Regions from separate parts of the Streptomyces sp. NBC_00654 genome, predicted to be linked through region 3. Evidence: riboswitches for the same ligand, from Rfam matches in the RefSeq annotation. Region 3 holds a riboswitch; each other region holds the start of a gene.

What was found. A riboswitch is a leader RNA that binds a small molecule or an ion and turns the genes downstream of it on or off. The one in region 3 is predicted to bind cyclic di-AMP.
Region 1: linked by a shared signal. The riboswitch ahead of OHA98_RS14475 (LysM peptidoglycan-binding domain-containing M23 family metallopeptidase) and the one ahead of OHA98_RS17235 (LysM peptidoglycan-binding domain-containing protein) in region 3 are both predicted to bind cyclic di-AMP.
Region 2: linked by a shared signal. The riboswitch ahead of OHA98_RS10830 (M23 family metallopeptidase) and the one ahead of OHA98_RS17235 (LysM peptidoglycan-binding domain-containing protein) in region 3 are both predicted to bind cyclic di-AMP.

What each region holds. Positions count from the first base shown of each region.
Region 1 covers NZ_JAPEOB010000001.1:3,383,242-3,386,509, forward strand. Annotated here, with positions in the region: gene OHA98_RS14470 (alpha-galactosidase) at 1-1,604, shown strand, start outside; cyclic di-AMP (ydaO/yuaA leader) riboswitch at 1,897-2,054, shown strand; gene OHA98_RS14475 (LysM peptidoglycan-binding domain-containing M23 family metallopeptidase) at 2,060-3,049, shown strand; gene OHA98_RS14480 (SGNH/GDSL hydrolase family protein) at 3,214-3,268, shown strand, end outside.
Region 2 covers NZ_JAPEOB010000001.1:2,515,040-2,518,307, forward strand. Annotated here, with positions in the region: gene OHA98_RS10825 (pitrilysin family protein) at 1-940, shown strand, start outside; cyclic di-AMP (ydaO/yuaA leader) riboswitch at 1,187-1,355, shown strand; gene OHA98_RS10830 (M23 family metallopeptidase) at 1,368-2,186, shown strand; partial or broken gene OHA98_RS10835 (GntR family transcriptional regulator) at 2,421-3,127, shown strand.
Region 3 covers NZ_JAPEOB010000001.1:4,024,006-4,027,273, reverse strand. Annotated here, with positions in the region: gene OHA98_RS17240 (GMC oxidoreductase) at 1-1,006, opposite strand, end outside; gene OHA98_RS17235 (LysM peptidoglycan-binding domain-containing protein) at 1,194-2,078, opposite strand; cyclic di-AMP (ydaO/yuaA leader) riboswitch at 2,082-2,267, opposite strand; gene OHA98_RS17230 (FAD-dependent oxidoreductase) at 2,727-3,268, shown strand, end outside.

The DNA of each region.
Region 1 (3,268 bases), 640 kb from region 3:
GGCTGAGCCAGCTGCACGGCAGCTGGGCGGCGGAGTCCCGGCTGGTGCGGTCGGAACTCACGTACGGCGAGAAGATCCTCTCCAGCCGCCGCGGGCACACCGGACACCAGCATCTGCCATGGGTGGCCCTGGACGCGGACGGTGCCGCGACCGAGGAACACGGAGAGGTGTACGGCTGCGCCCTGGGCTGGTCCGGTTCCTGGCGGATCGCCGTGCATCAGCTGCCCGACGGTCTCGTGCAGATCAACGGGGGCGCGGGCTACGACGAGTCCGGCCTGCTGCGGCTCGCGCCGGGGGAGTCCTACACCACACCCGTCTTCGCCGGCCTGTGGAGCCCGGACGGCTTCGGCGGGGCGAGCCGGGCCTGGCACGCCTGGCAGCTGGCCCATGTGATCCCGGACGCCGGCACGCCGCGGCCGGTGCTCTACAACTCCTGGGAGGCGACCGGCTTCGACATCTCCATGGAACAGCAGCGTGCGCTCGCCGTGCGCGCGGCGGAGATGGGTGTCGAGCTGTTCGTGGTGGACGACGCCTGGTTCGGGCAGCGCACCAGCGACCGGGCCGGGCTCGGTGACTGGACACCGAACCCCGACCGCTTCCCCGGCGGGCTGCGGCCGCTCGCCGACGAGGTGCGCGGACTCGGCATGCGGTTCGGGATCTGGGTCGAGCCGGAGATGGTCAACCCCGACAGCGATCTCTACCGGGCCCACCCGGACTGGGTGCAGCACGTCCCCGGCCGTACGCGGACCGAGTTCCGCCATCAGCTGGTGCTCAACCTCGCCCGGCCGGACGTACAGGAATACCTGTGGGAGCAGCTCGACGCGCTGCTCTCCAGTGCTCCGATCGACTATGTGAAGTGGGACTTCAACCGCTGCTTCACCGAGGCGGGCTGGCCGGGCGAGGAGTACCCGCAGAAGCTCTGGATCGCGCACGTGGACGCGCTGTACGCGCTGCTCGACCGGCTGCGCGCCGCGCACCCGGGCGTGGCCTTCGAGTCCTGCTCGGGGGGCGGGGGCCGGGTCGACCTGGGCGTGCTCTCCCGGACCGATCAGGTGTGGACCTCCGACAACACCGACCCGCTGGACCGGCTCGCCATCCAGGAGGGCTTCGGGCAGATCCATCCGGCGCGGGTGATGGCGGCCTGGGTCACCGACAGCCCGAACGTCCAGCTGAACAACCGGATGAGTTCGCTGCGGTTCCGCTTCGTCAGCGCGATGGCCGGGGTGCTCGGGGTCGGCGGCGACCTCACCGAGTGGAGCCCGGAGGAGCTGGCCGAGGCGCGGGACTGGGTGTCCCTCTACAAGGAGATCCGCCCGGTGGTGCAGCACGGGGCCCTCCACCGGCTCGCGGCGCCGCGCGGCGGGCTGAGCGCGGTGAGCTACGTCCTGGGCGAGGAGGCCGTGGTGCTGATGTGGCTGGAGGCACAGCGGTTCGGCCAGCGGCCGCCGGCCCTGCGGCTGCGCGGCCTGGACGCCTCGGCGACGTACGTCTGTCAGGACACCGGAGCGGAATACCAGGGATCGGTGCTGCTGCATCACGGGCTGCACACCGGGCTGAGCGGCGACCTGGACGCCCGGGTGCTGAGGTTGCGTCAGAAGCGGTGACCATGACATGTCCGGAATGGGGCATTTGAGGGAACGTGCCCTGTTTGTGGGGGAGATGGTGGCCCGCTGGTGAGCGGGATCATATCCGTGACGGTGTGTGGTGGCGGCGCCCGGAGGTGATCCGGGCGCCGCGCGGAATGCCAAGATCCGTAATCCACGGAGTGTGACGGGAATTCCGGACCGAAATTGAATCGGGGATTCCGGCAGGCAACCGATGGCTTGTTCCTGTCGTCCTGACTCGTTTACGGTCACCGTCAATCCGGACGGATCGCCTAATCCTGCCGCCGCCCGGAATTCGTACCCACCCACACTCGTGTGGCAGGAGCGGGGGACCCAGGTAAGCCGCCGGCCCGGAGAGATCCGGACCGGCTCGGGGTGAAGTCGCCGAGAGCGACCGGGCATCTCCAGCCCGAACCCGACAGCTCACCTCGTAGGCGCCGGAGAGGAATTCCCCCATGCCCGCAATGGGTAAGCACCGTCGTACGAAGACCGGCCCGATCGCCCGCGGTGTCCTCGCCGCAGGGACCGGCGGCGCCGTCCTCGCCCTCCCGCTGATCGGTGCCACCGGAGCGCACGCCGCGGAGAAGGCCGCGCCCGCGGCCAAGCCCGCCGCCGCCTCGGTCGCCGCCGCGCACACCGCCCCGGGTGCCGCGGCCGCGGCCCCCGGCGCCTCGAAGACCTACTCCGTCGTCTCCGGCGACTACCTCTCGAAGATCGCCGCCGAGCACAAGCTCAAGGGCGGCTGGCAGAAGCTGTACCAGGACAACCGCGAGGTCGTCGGCGAGAACCCGAGCCTGATCTTCCCCGGCATGAAGCTGACCCTCGGCGCCAAGGCGTCCGGTCCCGCCGACGCCGCGCAGTCCGCGCCGGCCCCGTCGAAGGCGGAGCCGGAGAAGGCCGCTCCGAAGGCCGCCCCGGCCGCCCCGAAGGCGCAGCCGGCCCCGAAGACCGCCTCGTCCGCGGACTCCTCGGCCCCGTCCTCCGGGGCCGGAAAGTCCACCACCTCCACGAACACCAGCGCCTCCCAGAGCAACAGCTCCGGCTGGACGACCCCGGTGGCCAACGCCAACGTCACCACCCAGTACCGCGCCTCCGGCGCCAGCTGGTCCAGCGGTTACCACACCGGCTCGGACTTCCAGGCCGCGTCGGGCACCGTCGTCCGCGCCATCGGCCCGGGCACCGTGGTCTCGGCCGGCTGGAGCGGTTCGTACGGCAACGAGGTCGTCATCAAGCACGCCGACGGCATGTACTCCCAGTACGCCCACCAGTCCTCGCTCAGCGTCTCCGTGGGCCAGGCCGTCACCGGCGGCCAGCAGATCGGCCTCTCCGGCTCCACCGGCAACTCGACCGGCCCGCACCTCCACTTCGAGGTCCGCACCGGCCCGAGCTACGGCTCGGACGTCGACCCGGTCGCGTACCTGCGCCAGCACGGCGTCTCCATCTGATGGAGCGGTGACGACCGGACATGATCAGGGACGGTGCGCTTCGGCGCACCGTCCCTGTTCTTATTCCGGCTTTACCAAAAACTGACCGGGTGGTCTATCTCACCACCCGTCAACCCCGTATTACGGTCGCGTAGGTCACATTCGACGGTGCAGGATATGCGCTTGTGGCAGACGATTCGAGAAACAATCAACCAGGCATCATCGGGTCGTACGCGGCGA
Region 2 (3,268 bases), 1.5 Mb from region 3:
CGAGCAGGCCAACCCCGCGCGGCGCGCCGCCAAGCAGCTCTCCAAGGAGCTGTTCCCGGCGACCGCGCGCATGTCGCGCCCGCGCCTGGGCACCGAGGAGACGGTGCGGCGGATCGACGCGGCGGCCGTGCGCGGCTTCTACGACGCCCATGTCCGCCCGTCCACCGCGACGGCCGTGATCGTCGGCGATCTGACCGGGGTCGATGTGGACGCGCTGCTCGCCGACACCCTCGGCGACTGGTCCGGAAACGCCGGCCAGTCCCGTCCGGTGCCGCCGATCACCGCCGACGACACCGGCCGTGTCGTCATCGTGGACCGTCCCGGCGCGGTGCAGACGCAGCTGCTCATCGGCCGGATCGGCGCGGACCGGCACGACAGCGTCTGGCCGGCCCAGGTGCTCGGCACCTACTGCCTGGGCGGCACCCTCACCTCCCGGCTGGACCGGGTGCTGCGTGAGGAGAAGGGCTACACCTACGGTGTCCGCGCCTTCGGCCAGGTCCTGCGCTCGACGGCTCCGGGCTCGGCCTCCGGGGCGGCGGGCGCCGCGATGCTGGCGATCAGCGGCTCGGTGGACACCGAGTCCACCGGACCGGCGCTGGCGGACCTCTGGACGGTGCTGCGGACCCTGGCGGCCGACGGGCTGACGGATGCCGAGCGCGAGACGGCCGTGCAGAACCTCGTGGGGGTCGCCCCGCTTAAGTTCGAGACCGCGGCGTCGGTCGCGGGCACCCTGGCCGACCAGGTCGAGCAGCACCTCCCGGACGACTTCCAGGCCCACCTCTACGCCCGCCTCGCCGAGACGGGCACGGTGGAGGCGACCGCCGCCGTGGTCAACGCGTTCCCGGTGGACCGGCTGGTGACGATCCTGGTGGGGGACGCGGCGCAGATCGAGGAGCCCGTGAAGGCCCTCGGCATCGGTGAGGTCTCGGTCGTCAGCTGACTCTCCGGGTACGCGGTCAGCGGGCGCTCGATGCTCCCGCTGTCGTATACCGGGGCACAGGGGACCCCGGTGCGACTCGTCGCGCCGGGGTCTTCCTTTTTGTCCGATTAGGTTCCTTTGCGGGGGAAGTTGCTCTTCTGTCCTGTGGGATGAGCGACAAAACCCGCTGTCCGTTTGCTGCGGGAAAGTTGTGCCGCTTAGCGTCGGCTCCGCTGTCCGTCATCCGTATGCCGCGTCCGCGGCGCCGGGCAGCCATCGCCGAGTCCCCGTCAGGCGCGAGCCTGGGGAGCCGGGGACCCACGAAGTCCCTGGGGTGAATCGGATGCCCGTGCCCCGTACGAGGCCCAGGTGTCCGTAGGAGACCTTCCTGCTCCGAACCCGTCAGCTAACCCGGTAGGCGAGAAGGAAGGAAAGGATCAGCCCCTCCATGGCGTTCACCCGTGCCACCGGGAAGCACCGTGCCCCGAGCCGCCTGACGCGCAAGCGCGCCCAGGTCGCCGGCGTCGCGGCTCTGGCCACCACCGGCGTCATCGGCGGTATGGCCTCCCCGGCCCTCGCCGCGGACTCCGAGGCCCACCCCGTCGGCGACACCGGCCTGACCGCGGTCATCGCCATCGACGCCACGCTCGCCCACCAGATCGACGCCCAGGCGAAGGCCCAGGAGCACCAGGCCGAGGTCGCCGCCGAGGCGAAGGCCAAGGCCGTCGCGGAAGCCGAGGCCAAGGCCGCGGCCAGGGCCAGGGCGAAGGCGGAGGCCGAACGCAAGGCCGAGGCCCGCGCCGAGGAGGTCCGCGAGGACAAGGCGCGCGCCGCCCGCGCCGCCGAACGCGCCCGGCTGAACTCCTTCCACCTCCCGGTCGCCGGCTCGTACGTCAGCACCGGCTATCAGTCCAGCGGTTCGCTCTGGTCCTCCGGCAGCCACTCCGGCGTGGACTTCCACGCGGCCTCCGGCTCCTCCGTCGTCGCCGTCGGCGCGGGTACGGTCGTCGAGGCCGGCTGGGGCGGCGCGTACGGCAACAACATCGTGCTCCGGATGACGGACGGCACGTACACCCAGTACGGCCACCTCTCCTCGATCGGCGTCTCCGTCGGCCAGAGCGTCACCTCCGGCCAGCGGATCGGCCTCTCCGGCTCCACCGGCAACTCCACCGGACCGCACCTGCACTTCGAGGCGCGCACCACGCCCGAGTACGGCTCCGACATGGACCCGGTCGCCTATCTGCGCGCCCACGGCCTCAACGTCTGACCGTCTCCGCACCCCGCCGATGGCCCTGGCTCCCCGCCGGGGCCTTCCGCGTTTCTCGGACCGGAGCCACCGGAGCCGCCGGGGTCACCGCACCCTCCGCCGAAGTGCCCGGTGGCCGAAAGATATCCCCCGGATTTCCCTGCGCCATCGGAAATTCCGGCCGATTGTCATAGAGTCACGGAACAGGCGTCGGCCGGCCGCGTTTTTCGCGGGGATTATGGCGGAGGTTCGGACATGCGCATTCCCGCGCATTCGGTATGCACGGCAATCCGTGACGACATCGTCTCCGGTGTCTTCGAGCGCGGCAGCCGCCTCACCGAGGAGGTGCTCGCGCGGCGCTACGGAGTCTCCCGGGTCCCGGTCCGCGAGGCGCTGCGCACCCTGGAGTCCGAGGGTTTCGTCGTCACCCGCCGGCACGCCGGTGCGTGTGTGGCCGAGCCCACCGAGCAGGAGGCCGCCGACCTGCTGGAGGTCCGGATGCTCCTGGAGCCCCTGGGGGCCGCACGCGCCGCCCAGCGGCGTACCGAGGCCCATCTCAAGGTGCTGCGCGGCCTGGTCAGGCTGGGGCAGGAGCGGGCCCGCCGGGGCGAGGGCGAGGATCTGCGCTCGCTGGGCGGCTGGTTCCACGAGACCCTCGCGCAGGCCTCCGCCAGCCCCGGTCTCATCGCCCTTCTCGCCCAGCTGCGCCACAAGACCGCCTGGATGTACGCGGTCGAGCAGCCCGTCCGCCCCGCCGACTCCTGGGCCGAGCACGGCGCCATCGTGGACGCCGTGGCGCGCGGCGACGCCGAACGGGCCAGGGCGCTGGCCGCCCAGCACGCCGAGCGGGCCATGTCCGCGCACCGGCCGCGCCGCACCGCCCGCCGGGTGTCCGCGCTCCGGGCCGGGACCGGGTGAGCGATCCGCAACACGGCGTAAACATCGCGGGTGTCCGGCATTAACAATTACGCCGTATACAAAGTGAAGTAATTCCGCAGGGCTTTGTTTCCGCTGCCCGAATCAGGTCGGGCGGTAATTGTGTGCCGATAGGAACGAAAGAGCCGCGGCTCCCTGTCGGGATACCGCGGCTCGGTCGGGGAAGA
Region 3 (3,268 bases):
CGCTGCCCGCGGCGAAGAACACCCGGTCCGCGGTCACGGACTTGGTGGCCGTGGTGTCCCCGGTGGTGTTGAGCTGGTCGATGACGACCGTGTAGCCGCCGGAGGCCGCGGGGGCGACCGAGGTGACCTTGTGCAGCGGTGAGACGGAGACCTTGCCGGTGGCTCCGATCCGCTCCAGGTAGGTCTTCTGCAGCGACTTCTTGCCGTAGTTGTTGCCGTAGAGGATCTCGCCGTCCAGCGCGGACCTCGGGACGGTGCCCGCCGCCTCCTGCTTCATGTAGTCCCAGTCGTACACGGCGGGCACGAAGAGGAACGGGAAGCCGGAACGTTCGGCGTGCTTGCGGCCGACCCTGGCGTACTGGTAGCAGTCGGCGGATTCGAACCACGCAGGGTCGATGGTGCCGACCCCGAGCCCGGCGTTGGCGCGCGGGTAGTAGGTGCCGTACATCTCGTCGGCGTCGACCGTGGGGAGGATGGCGCCGAAGTTCTCGCGCCGGGGGGTGACGGCCATCCCCCCGTTGACCAGCGAGCCGCCGCCGACGCCGCGGCCCTGGTAGACCGTGATGCCGCCGAACTCCTCGGCGTCCAGGATCCCGGTGTAGCGCGGGATGTTCCGGTCGATCGGGAAGCCCAGGAAGTTGCTGAGCGGCTGTTTGGTCTTGGTCCGCAGCCAGTAGGAACGGCGGTCCGGGCTGGTCGTGTTGGCGAAGATCCTGCCGTCCGGCCCGGGGGTGTCCCAGGCCATCCCCATCTCGACCATATGGACATCCACGCCCGCCTCGGCGAGTCGCAGCGCGGCGACGCAGCCGCCGTATCCGGTGCCGATCACCAGGGCCGGGACATGGGCGCCGGGATCGATCCCGGCGGGCGCCACCCCGGCCTCCGCCCTGGCCGAGGCCGGGTGGCCCGCCAGGGTCACGGCCCCAAGAAGAGAACCTGTTCCTGCAAGGAACCTTCGACGCGAGACGCCCTTGGATCTCGCATCCTGCATGGTAGTGTCACTCATGTGACATCCCTCACTCTCGACAGAGTGAAACAGGTTCTACTGTCGAATGCGTAGTAAGTCACTACACACTGACGGGTAACTTACGGTCCGGCTCAAGGCCGCCCCGGCAAAAGCCGGCGGGCGGCACGGAGCCCTGCGACTCCGTACCGCCCGTCGGCCTGCCACTCACTCCCGACACCGACGGGTGTCAGTACGCCCCGAACACGTTGTCGATCGAGCCGTACTTGTCGGCGGCGTAGTTGCACGCGGCCGTGATGTTGGCGACCGGGTCGAGGCTGTCCATCGACGTACCGGGCACGTGGTAGGCCTGGAAGGTCGGGTCGATGACCTGGAGGAGGCCCTTGGACGGGATCCCGGCGGCGGCGTTCGAGTCCCAGTTGTTGACGACCAGCGGGTTGCCCGAGGACTCGCGCATGATGTTGCGGTGGATGCCCTCGTAGCTGCCGGGGATCCCGTGCTCGGCCATGACGGCCAGCGACTCCTTGATCCAGCCGTCGAGGTCGTTCGTGTACGCCGTGGGCTGCTCGGCCGCGACGGCGACGGTACCGGTGGCGGCGGCCTGGGTAGCCGTACCGGTGGCCGTGTCGGCGGCGGAGCCGTTGGCGCCCGGCTGCGCGCTCGTGCGCTGCGAGCGGTCGGCGCGGTCGCCTCCCTCGCTCCGGTCGGACGAGGAGGCAGTGGACTCGGGCTGCGCCGGCGCCTTGGATCCGATCGACAGCTTGAGGCCGGGGTGAATCAGGTCGGGATTGTCGCCGACGGCCTTTCGGTTGTCGTCGTACAGCTTCTGCCAGCCACCACCGAGGGAATAACTGCGGGCGATCTTGGAAAGCGAATCACCCTCGACCACGGAATGGGTCGTGGCATCCGCCCGCTGCGCGGCAATTTCCTTGACGGATACGGCAGTCGGCGCCACGGCCTTTTCGGCGGTGATGGAGTGCTGCGCGGGTGCCGCGGAGGCAAAGCTCGCACCGGCCAGCGGAAGCACAAGGGCGGCTCCGCCGGTGCCCACGGCGATGAAACCGCGGGTCAGACGGGCGGACGTGGAACGACGGTACTTGCCCGTTTCGGGCATGGTGAATCCTCTCCGCCGCCTGCGAGGTGAGCTGTCGGGTTCAGGCTGGAGCTGCCTGGCCGCACGCGAATGCGACTTCACCCCAGCCGGTCCGGATACCGGACCGGCGTCTTACCTGGGTCCCCCGCTCCTGCCGTACGTGAGTAGGTTCGATTGCCGGACGGCGGCAGGATTAGGCGTTCCATCCGGATTGACGGTGACCGTAGGCGAGAAATCTTGATCGGAACAAGCCCTGAATTCCGGATCGCATTTCCTGCGCAAGATCAATTGATGGAAATCCCTGTCGGCAATCTCACGACGCGAAGTCAGATTCCCCGGCGCAGAAGGGAACCGGGCGGCGCGCCACGGCGTCCGGGGTCCGGAACGTGACGCTCACCACTGAGTCCGATAAGGGCGATTTGCGCGAGGCGCGAAACCGGCAAACAGCCTGAATGATCTTTTATGAAGGGGTGGACCAATTCCGGTCAATCGCCCAAATCGCCCATTTCGAACTCTCGGGGTGAGCCGGCGGGAGGCTCCGCGGGACCCCGGCCCGACGTCCGGACGCGACAGGGCTTAACGTGTGCGTTGGAGACTGGTAAGCCAAGCCTTACCTCTGCTGTTCGCCGTACCCTGCCCGCGCTCGTCCGCCCTAAGGAACAACACGCCATGACACGCCCCGTCCGCGTCGCCATCGTCGGAGCCGGTCCTGCCGGGATCTACGCAGCGGACGCGCTGCTGAAATCCGAAGCCGCACAGGACCCGGGTGTGTCGATCGACCTGTTCGAGCGCATGCCCGCCCCCTTCGGCCTGATCCGCTACGGCGTGGCCCCGGACCACCCCCGGATCAAGGGCATCGTCAAGGCGCTGCACCAGGTGCTGGACAAGCCGCAGCTGCGGCTCTTCGGCAACGTCGACTACCCCAACGACATCGGCCTGGACGATCTGCGGTCCTTCTACGACGCCGTGATCTTCTCCACCGGCGCCGACGCCGACCGCGCGCTCGACATCCCCGGCGCCGGTCTGGACGGCTCCTACGGAGCGGCCGACTTCGTCTCCTGGTACGACGGGCACCCCGAGGTCCCGCGCACCTGGCCGCTGACGGCGGAGAAGGTCGCCGTGCTGGGTGTCGGCAACGTGGCCCTGGACGTGGCGCGTGTACTCGCCAAGACGGCGGACGAGCTGCTGCCGACGGAGATCCCGGCCAATGT